3 regions of the Blautia sp. OF09-25XD genome follow, and region 3 is predicted to be linked to each of the others. Evidence: a T-box and tRNA genes for the amino acid it is inferred to sense, from the RefSeq annotation. Region 3 holds a T-box; the other regions hold tRNA genes.
What was found. A T-box is a leader RNA that pairs with one kind of tRNA and senses whether it is charged. The one in region 3 lies ahead of DXA93_RS04295 (proline--tRNA ligase), so its partner is inferred to be a tRNA-Pro.
Positions count from the first base shown of each region.

Region 1: it encodes a tRNA-Pro, which carries the amino acid that the T-box ahead of DXA93_RS04295 (proline--tRNA ligase) is inferred to sense. The anticodon was not compared.
Region 2: it encodes a tRNA-Pro, which carries the amino acid that the T-box ahead of DXA93_RS04295 (proline--tRNA ligase) is inferred to sense. The anticodon was not compared.

Region 1 is NZ_QUMG01000022.1:35,692-38,971, reverse strand. Features, by position in the region: gene DXA93_RS15520 (PcsB-like coiled-coil domain-containing protein) at 55-1,350, shown strand; tRNA gene DXA93_RS15515 (tRNA-Pro) at 1,587-1,660, shown strand; gene DXA93_RS15510 (Cof-type HAD-IIB family hydrolase) at 1,760-2,545, shown strand; gene DXA93_RS15505 (response regulator) at 3,055-3,280, shown strand, end outside.
Region 2 is NZ_QUMG01000001.1:229,744-233,023, forward strand. Features, by position in the region: partial or broken gene ilvC (ketol-acid reductoisomerase) at 1-519, shown strand, start outside; gene DXA93_RS01115 (sporulation initiation factor Spo0A C-terminal domain-containing protein) at 678-1,034, opposite strand; tRNA gene DXA93_RS01120 (tRNA-Pro) at 1,300-1,373, shown strand; gene DXA93_RS01125 (LacI family DNA-binding transcriptional regulator) at 1,469-2,497, shown strand; gene DXA93_RS01130 (extracellular solute-binding protein) at 2,798-3,259, shown strand.
Region 3 is NZ_QUMG01000003.1:226,612-229,891, forward strand. Features, by position in the region: gene DXA93_RS04285 (alpha/beta hydrolase) at 1-626, shown strand, start outside; gene DXA93_RS04290 (hypothetical protein) at 647-919, shown strand; T-box leader at 999-1,300, shown strand; gene DXA93_RS04295 (proline--tRNA ligase) at 1,481-3,184, shown strand; gene DXA93_RS04300 (NUDIX hydrolase) at 3,259-3,280, shown strand, end outside.

The DNA.
Region 1 (3,280 bases), on a different contig from region 3:
AGTAACTTGGAGTGACAATCAGCAACAGAACGTAATAAGTATGAGGTGTACGACATGAAAAAAAAGAAATTATTCAGCCTGGTTTTGGCCACAGTGCTTACGGCAGCAACCGTTCTGCCATGCTATGGTGCCAGTACAAAGGAGAAAATTTCAAATGCTCAGGCAGAACAGGCTGCCGCACAGTCTCAGCTTGACAGCATACAGAGCAGGATTGACGAACTCAATTCCAAAAAGGGACAATCAGAAGAATATCTTTCCGAACTGAACCAGCAGCTGGACGATCTGCAGAACCGTCTGCAGGAGCTTCAGGATCAGTATGATGCGAAGCAGAACGAACTGGTACAGATTCAGGCAGATCTGGAAGATGCAAAAGCAAAAGAAGAAGAGCAGTACGAGGCGATGAAGCTCCGTATCCAGTATATGTATGAAAATTCTTCCGGAAACGGATACATGGCAATGCTCTTTTCTTCCAAAAGCATTTCAGAGCTGATCAGCCGGGCAGAATACATACAGAAAATTTCCGATTTCGACCGCGATCTTATGCAGGAGTATGAAGACACGGTAGACCAGGTAAAAGAAAAAGAAACACAGGTGCAGGAAGAGCAGGCAGCGATCGTAGAACTGCAGCAGCAGAGCAGCGATCAGCAGGAAGCAATCCAGGAGCTGTACGCAGCAGCTTATCAGGAACTCCGTACCTACTCCGCAGAGCTGGACGATGCAAAATCCAGCGAGAGTGCACTGGTAGATGAAATCAACAGCAAAGCAGATGCAATCAACGACCTGATCCGTCAGGCGAAAGAAGAGGAGATTGCAGCGCAGAAGAAAGCAGAAGAGGAAGCAGCCGCAGCCGCCGCCGCACAGCAGGCTGCCGCAGAAGCTGAGGCAGAGGCCGCCAGAAAACAGGCAGCCGAGGCCGCAAGAGTCGCAGCCGCAGAAGCAGCAAATGCCGCAGCGAAAGCAGATACCGATACAAGCAGCAGCTCCGGAAACAGTTCTTCGGACAGCAGCGCATCCTCCACGACAACGGGGAGTCCATCCGCGTCAGATACTTCCAGCAGCTCCTCCAGCGGAACATACCTTGGAAGATTTAAACTGACAGGCTATTGCTCCTGTTCCATCTGTACCGGACAGTGGTCCGGCGGATCCACCGCGAGCGGAACCACACCGACCGCAGGAAGAACGATCGCCATGGGCGGTGTACCATTCGGAACGAAACTGATGATCAACGGCCAGGTTTACACGGTAGAAGACCGCGGAACCGCTTACGGCCACGTAGACATCTTCTGCAGCAGCCATTCCGAGGCGCTGAGCTTCGGCGTGCAGTATGCAGATGTATATCAGCTGAGCTGAGAAACAAAGATAAGAGATATGCCGGAACAGAACTTCCGGCATATCTCTTTTTTTGACTTTCTCAGAAACTGTCATTCTAAAAGAACACCAAAAAGGCCGCAAACCCGTGTGAAATGTACCTTTTGAAGCAATAATAAAAAAAATTAAAAAAATTTCAAAAAAGGTGTTGACATTCCTATAGACATCATATATAATAGCTATTGTTGACGGACGAGAGTTCAGAAAACAAATAAAATCGAAGCGTGGCTCAGTTTGGTAGAGCGCTGCGTTCGGGACGCAGAGGTCGTGGGTTCGAATCCCGTCGCTTCGACTGGAATGAAAATGCCGAAAGCCTTGACAATCAAGAGCTTCGGCATTTTTTCGTATGTCAGAAAGAGAACAGGAAACAGTACACGAGGAGGAAATTTTTGTGAAAGCATTATTTTTTGATATTGATGGAACGTTACTGAGTGAGATTACAAAAGAAATTCCGCAGAGCGCGCTCGATGCATTGAAAAAGACAGCGGAAAAAGGAAATCTTACGTTTATTAATACCGGCCGCACCTGGTCGGAGCTGCCCGAGGAGCTGAAAAAGCTTCCGTTTTCCGGATTTCTGTGCGGCTGCGGGACCTATCTGCGCCGGGACGGCGAAATCCTGATGCATCAGACGATTCCGAAAAAGCGCTGTGAGGAAATCCCGGTTATTTTAAAGGAGTGCAGGATCGGCATGATTCTGGAGGGAACGGATAATGTTTATTTTTCGTCGGAGGTATCCCGTTTTCGGGAGGTCGAGCAGACCCGTGCCTATTTCGCTGCTGTCGGAATCGGACTCGCGGAGACAGCGGAGACAAAAGGAATCATTTACGATAAATTTTGTATCGTAACCGATGCACAGTCTGATATAGAACGTATGTACCGTGAATTTGAGCAGGAGTTTGATATCATGGATCGCCGCGGCGGTGTATACGAAATCGTTCCGCACGGCTGCAGCAAAGGAACAGCTGTGGACTATGCGCTGAAACAGTTTCAGCTGGAGAAAGAAGATGCATACGTATTTGGCGACAGCAGCAACGACCTTACCATGTTCCGGTGCGGCGCACACACCATTGCGCTTGGAAAACATGATGAGATTCTGGATCCGTACACAGAGTACGTAACCGATACCGTCGAGCGGGACGGCGTGGCAAAGGCGATGGAGCATTACGGATTGATCTGACAGAAAAAAAGAAAGCGAAGGGGCGCATTTGAAAAGAAATTTTCAGGTGCGCCCCTTTGGTTGCAATTTTCTGAAAAAGGAAACAAGAAAAGCAGCGTCTGAAAAGGTATGTGCATTGCAAAGTAAAAAATTTCATGGTAATATAAAAATGAGTTTTTATGTATATTTGTAATGATACCAGGAGGTGGGCGTTCAGAAGTTCCATGGAAACAGAAAAAAATCAGATAAATAAAAAAAGCCTCAGATACCGTTTTACAGCAGGAACGATCGGAGTAAGTGTCTGGCAGCAGGAATGAATGCTCACTTGGCAAAGCTATAAAAATTGAAAACATAAAGAGAATTTTGTGTGAATATTGTGTGTAGTGGCTGCAACTTCTCAAATCCGTATACCTGTTTTTCACGTTTTGTAGGATATTATAACGTAAATGTAAAACTGGCAGGGACAGGTTCTCTGTATACAGATAAAAGCAGGATAATGAAGTATAAAACAGAGAGAGGATTTTTATAAAATGGAAAAGTATGAAGACAAAATATATTCTTTAGGTGAGGCTGTAACGGGACAGACACAGGCTATGTCACAGGCCGTACAGAAAACACTGGAAAATAATGGCGGGGTAGGTATAATGACAGGATCTTATGACCAAAACCTGTCTATTTTGTCTGTGAATAATCTGCTGTTGCATAGTACAGGATATACATTCGATACTTTCATGGAACAGACAAAAGGCTCATTGA
Region 2 (3,280 bases), on a different contig from region 3:
TGGCTTACGGCCTTGGAATCGGCGGAGCAAGAGCTGGTCTTCTGGAGACAACCTTCAGAACTGAGACCGAAACAGACCTGTTCGGTGAGCAGGCAGTTCTCTGCGGCGGTGTATGCGCCTGATGCAGGCTGGATTTGAGACTCTGTGCGAGGCTGGATACGACCCAAGAAACGCATACTTCGAGTGCATCCATGAGATGAAACTGATCGTAGACTGATCTATCAGTCGGGATTCTCCGGAATGAGATACTCCATCTCCAACACAGCCGAGTACGGCGATTACATCACCGGACCGAAGATCATCACAGAAGAAACCAAGAAGACCATGAAGAAGATCCTTTCCGATATCCAGGATGGTACTTTCGCAAAAGACTTCCTTCTGGATATGTCCCCAGCAGGCGGACAGGCTCACTTCCGTGCAATGAGAAGAAAAGCTGCAGAGCATCCGTCAGAGAAAGTCGGAGAAGAAGTCAGAAAACTGTACAGCTGGAGCAACGAGGACAAACTGATCAACAACTAATCGGTTTGCTGTCAAATGATCCATATCGGGAGGCTGCCTTTGCGGGCAGTCTCCTTTTTTCGTTCTATCGTTTTATCATAGAAAAAACACTTCCGCGCCATGCATATCCCCCAATATGATAGGGCGCGGAAGTGTTATCTTTTCTGTATTCGTTTTTTTTATGCCTCCTGACGACAGGCAGGAAAAGCACGGTAGTATTTGATATAAGAACTTAAAATATCAAAAAATTCGGAATTGGTCGGTTTTGTCAGAACCGGATGCACAGAAAGCGAAAAGAGCAGATCACGGTTTCCGCGGGTCCAGCAGACGGAAATAGCGGTGCGGATGTCTCGTTCGACGCAGGAGGACGATACCTGAAACGTTTGCGCGATCTTTGGGTACAGCGTTTTGCTGACCCGAAGGAGATAATCTTCGTCTTCCATGCATAAAGCGATACCATAGGCGAGATAGCGAAATCCGCGGTATTTTGCACCAATTCCTAAAGAGTGTAGTAGAAAGTAAATTTCAGTTTCCATTACGATGTCTCCTTTTATTCAGTTTTTACATAGTCTTTGCAGACGGGCATGCCAGAGGTGAAAGTTTGTATGGCATACGATTTTCCCCTTTCACTTATGATACGTGGAAAACGTCGAAAAATTACATATTCAGAAAGAAAAAGTGACAATATAGTAAAATAAAAGAGAATATGACACGAAATAAAGAAATGAATGTAATGAAACGGGAGAGGGAAAAATAACATTGATTTTTCAGAAGTTCGCTGGTATAATGAAAACATGATTACGGGGTATGGCGTAGCTTGGTAGCGCGCACGGCTGGGGGCCGTGAGGTCGCAGGTTCAAATCCTGTTGCCCCGATCGGTAAGAGTGTCGTTTTACGGCACTTTTTTTCTTACGGACAAAGACGTGTGCGGAAGAAAAATGAATTGCGCAGAAAAAACAGGGAGGAAGTTATGGGGAAAGTAACGATACAGAGTATGGCAAAGGAGCTGGGACTGTCCCGGAATACGGTTGCTATGGCATTAAAGGATGATCCGAAGGTAGCTCCGGTGACGCGGGAGAGAGTTCTTCGGATGGCGAAAAGAAATGGCTATCTGGGCGAAAATGTATATGTGGAAGAAGTTCGGGCACCGCAGGAGAAGCATTACAATATTATGGTTCTGCGTACGCGGGATGCCGCTGTTTATTGGGACCGTGTCGTGAGCGGCATCTCCGAGGAGGCGAGCCTCAATAACTGTCAGACGCGCGTTGCGGTCGTGACGGAGCGGGAGGAGGCGAACGGCATTCTGCCGCTCGGCCTGAATGAAAATATTGATGCGATCTTCTGCATTAAAATGCTGCCGCCGGAATATATGCAGAAACTGGTAAATCTGGGGTACCGCATTTTTCAGCTCGACCATTACTGCGGTATCGAACAGCGGCCGATGGGCGATATCGTGCGTGTGGACGGTGTGCAGCCGGTGAGTGTTCTGACATCCCATCTGATCGGACAGGGCATGACGCGGATCGGCTTTCTGAGCGAACACAGCAGTACGTATGAATCGATGCATGACCGGTATATCGGTTTCCTTGCGGCGATGGAGCAGGCGGGCATTCCGATCGAGGCAGATCTTGTTCGTCCGGATATGGAGAGCGATCATTTTTATTATCCGGAAAATTTTGACAAGATTGTGGCGAGCTACGATACACTGCCGGAAGCGATTGTCTGCGGCAACGATATGATCGCCAAAAGACTGACAGAATCCTTCCGGAAAATCGGCGTGCGCGTGCCGGAGGATGTGGCACTAACCGGATTTGATGATGATGAGGACCGGATGCTGTATCCGTTCTTCTCAACCGTTCATGTCGATACGAAGTGGCTTGGCCGCCGTATGGTGCATGAATTTTTATGGCGGGAGGAGCACCCGGAAGCGCCGAAAGAGCGGATTCTCGTTTCGGGGGAGGTTGTGGTGCGCCGTTCCTCGTGCAAGCGCCAGGGATAGAAAGAAATAGAAAAAACAGGAAAAAGTGAACAAAGAAAGAAAGCCAGGGACGCCCCGGCGGACGAGAAGAAAAACCGTCTGCCGGGGCGTTTCCGGCTCCCTTTTTGCGATGATTCAAATTCGTGCATAAATGCCATGTAGAAAAACACTAATTAATAATGCAAAATAGTGCATTTAAGGAAAGCTAAACTGAACGAAAATGACAAAAACGCAAGAATAAAAACCTCGTTAATATCACACATTAAAAAATAATGGTGCAAAATAATGCATTATATCGCCGGAAGGAAGGGAGAGAGCGAAATGCAGAAATGGATGGAGGACCGCTGCAACCTGGATATCGATATCATCGCACTGCCGGGCTGGTCGGATGCAACATCCAAAATTTCCCTTCTGATAGGCGATGAGACACAGCGACCGGACATCATCTGGTGGTGGAACATGGAAGCTGACTATACGAAATGGGTAGACGCAGGCCTTCTGGTGGATGTTTCTCCGTATATGAAGAAATACACCAACATGGTTGACTACTACAACAGCGTAGATCCTGGCGTTATGTTCTATGCATCCGGAGACAACGGAATTTACCGTATCCCGGGCGACGTTGCAGAGCCGGCATGTGAGACTCTGTGGATCCGGAAAGACTGGCTGGACAACTTAGGACTGGCTGTTCCGACTACACTGGATGAGCTGGATGAGCTCAAGGAAATCCACGGAAAACAGGTAGAGGATTACCAGAAATACCTGGAAGAGTACAACAAATAAAACAACGAAATCATGCGTTAG
Region 3 (3,280 bases):
AAAACCTTGCCGTTGTCATGCCGGCCGGCGAGAATGCGTTTTATGTGGATCAGCCGTCCATCGGTGCCATGCACGGACAGTTTATCGGAGAAGAACTGGTTGAGATTACAAGAAAAATGTTTCCGCTGTCCAGAAAAAGAGAAGACACCTTTATCGGAGGCCTTTCCATGGGTGGTTTTGGCGCACTCAGAAATGGCCTGAAATATCACGATACCTTCGGGGCTGTGATCTGCCTGTCCGGTGCACTTCATGTGCTGGAAAATCCGGAAGAGAGCAGAGCGGACAGCTTTGCACATGAAGAAGGTTATTTCGGAAATCTGGTCGAAGCAGCAAAGAGTGACAAAAACCCGGCTGTTCTTATCGAGCAGTTAAAGGAAGCACGGAAAAAAGATCCGTCTGTCAATGTGCCGACCGTATTCCAGGCGTGCGGAACAGAGGACGGACTTCTGGAAGTAAACCGTCTCTACCATAAACGGATGGAAGAGAGCGGCATGGACATTGTCTACTATGAGAGCAAGGGTGGCCATGAATGGGATTTCTGGGATGAGTGGATCAAAAAGGCACTGGACTGGCTGCCACTTGAGGAAAAGACGGAAGGTCTGAACAGCGGAAACGTAAATGTTTAAAGGAAAAAGGGAGACAGGCAATGCCAGAAACGAGAAATGACGAATTGTACCGTGCGTTAAAACACAACGGTTACCCGGACGACTTCTGCCGGGAAATTGCATACCGCCAGATGAACACCGATTTTACCGCCACGCGGATGCTCGGCTATCTCTACCGCGTCACAAGCCCGCGCGCCGAGGACGTTGTCGATGAGATGCTGGCTATCCTGAGTGACCGCAAAGCATGGATTGAGAAAAAACAGTCTGAGGAAGCCCAGGCGGCAATCAGCAGAATGTATCGGGAAGGCCTGTAACCTGGGCGGGCGTTTATGCAGAAAAAGCAGAAGGAACGGGCTTGCATTCTTTTCCGGTTTCTGCTACAATCAGTGCAGTGAAAAAGCGACGAAAAGAAACAGTAGCGACAGAGCGCATTCAGAGAGAAAGCGGCAGGTGAAAGCTTTTTGCAGAATCTATCGTGAACCGGTCTTGGAGCTGTGCACCGAAGAGAAGAAAATCCATCAGGGAAAATTTATTTCGTAGGCTGCACCGGGATCTCCCGTTACAGAGAAGGTACAGAGAGCAGAGATCACGCGTATTACAAAATACAAAAATCGTGGGGTACAAATGCTTTGTGTCAGAGTGCAGGAGTTTTCCTGAATTTAGGTGGTACCGCGGATAAAAAATTCGCCCTAAACTGCAGCTTGCGGTTTAGGGCTTTTTTCTGTTTGAAAACGAAGCATCTAACTCGTTACTTCAGTGATGAGTTAGATGCGTAAAATGTTGACTAAAAGCTTAAAATCGGACAGGCTGGAATGTTCTCGCGTCTGGAAGATTTCAGATGTTGAAAACCAAAAAAACAAGGAGGAAATCAGAAAATGAAACTTGAAAAATTAGTAGGAGAGCGCTTCAAAGAAAGACCTGCTGACTGTGTCATCGACAGCCATGCTATTATGGTAAAAGGCGGATACATCAAATATATGGCAAACGGAATCTATTCTTCCTATCTGCCGCTGCGCCGCATTGTGCGCAAAATCGAGCAGATCCTGCGCGAGGAGATGGACAAAATCGACGGCCAGGAAGTGCAGTTCCCGGTTGTCATGCCGGCTTCTCTGTGGGATGAGTCCGGCCGTTACGATAGCATCGGCGATGAGCTGCTGCGTTTCACCGACCGCAACAATGCCAAAATGGTACTCGGCATGACCCACGAGGAGGCAGCCGTACATCTCGTTCGCGAGTATGCACAGAGCTACACCAAATATCCGTTTATGATCTATCAGATCCAGACAAAATTCCGTGATGAGGCCCGTCCGAGAGCCGGCCTGATCCGTGTGCGTGAGTTTACGATGAAGGATGCTTACTCCTTCCATACCAGCCAGGAAGATCTGGAGCAGTATTACGAGAAATGCCACGCAGCATACGAGCGTATCTTCGAGCGTGTCGGCGTGCCGGAGGTGGTATCTGTCAAATCCGATTCCGGTATGATGGGCGGCAACATCTCCCATGAGTTCATGCTTCTGACTCCGGTCGGAGAGGATTCCATCGTTCTGTGTGATTCCTGCGATTACAGAGCCAACATGGAGGCAGCTGAGAATATTTCCGACATCGCAAGAGACGCAGAATCCGCTGCACTCGAAAAGGTTTATACACCGAACGTCCACACCATTGAAGACGTCTGCAATTTCTTCGGAGACGAGACAAAGAACTCCTGCAAAGCCGTTGTTTATCAGCAGAATGTCGATGATAAATACGTTGTCCTTTTCATCCGCGGCGATCTCGAAGTCAACGAGACGAAGCTGGTCAACTTCCTCGGCGAGCAGGTTCACGCAGCCGTGATCACCGAAGAATGCGGACTGAACGCAGGCTATATCGGACCGGTGAACCTGAAGGTGAACGGAGATGCCGTTGTTCTCTATGATAAATCCCTCGAGGGAAGAAACAACCTTTCCTGCGGAGCCAACGAGGCAGAGCATCATTACAAAGGACTCGACATGGAGCGCGACGTTCCGAATGCCGAGTATCACGATTTTGCAAAAATCCAGGAGGGCGGCATCTGCCCGAAATGCGGCAAAAAGACCGTGAAGATCTCCAGAGGTATCGAGGTCGGAAATATCTTCCAGCTTGGAACCAAATATACAAAATCCATGAATATGACCTATGTCGATGCAAATGGCGAGAGCAAGACCCCGATCATGGGATGCTACGGTATCGGTGTCGGCCGTCTGGCAGCATCGGTCTGCGAGGCACATCACGATGAGTACGGCCCGATCTGGCCGAAAGCTATCGCTCCGTGGCAGGTACACCTCTGTGCAGTCCGCGTCGATGACGAGGAAGTCAGAGCATATGCGGACAAGTTGTACGAGGATCTGCAGAACGCAGGCATCGAAGTGATCTACGACGACAGAAGCGTCAGAGCCGGCGTAATGTTTGCCGATGCCGACCTGCTCGGCATTCCGCTGCGCATCATCGTAAGCCCGAAAAACATGAAACAGGGCGTTGTCGAGGTTGCATCCCGCGATAAGACTCTGAAAACACAAATTCCGCTGGAAAATGTAATGGAAGAGATTAAACAGTATCTGTAATGATTCAGAACCATGCGACAGGGAAGAAAAATCGCGATGGGGCTCGGAAGAAGTTCGACAGGAGAAAACACGATATGGAACTCTGGGATATCTATG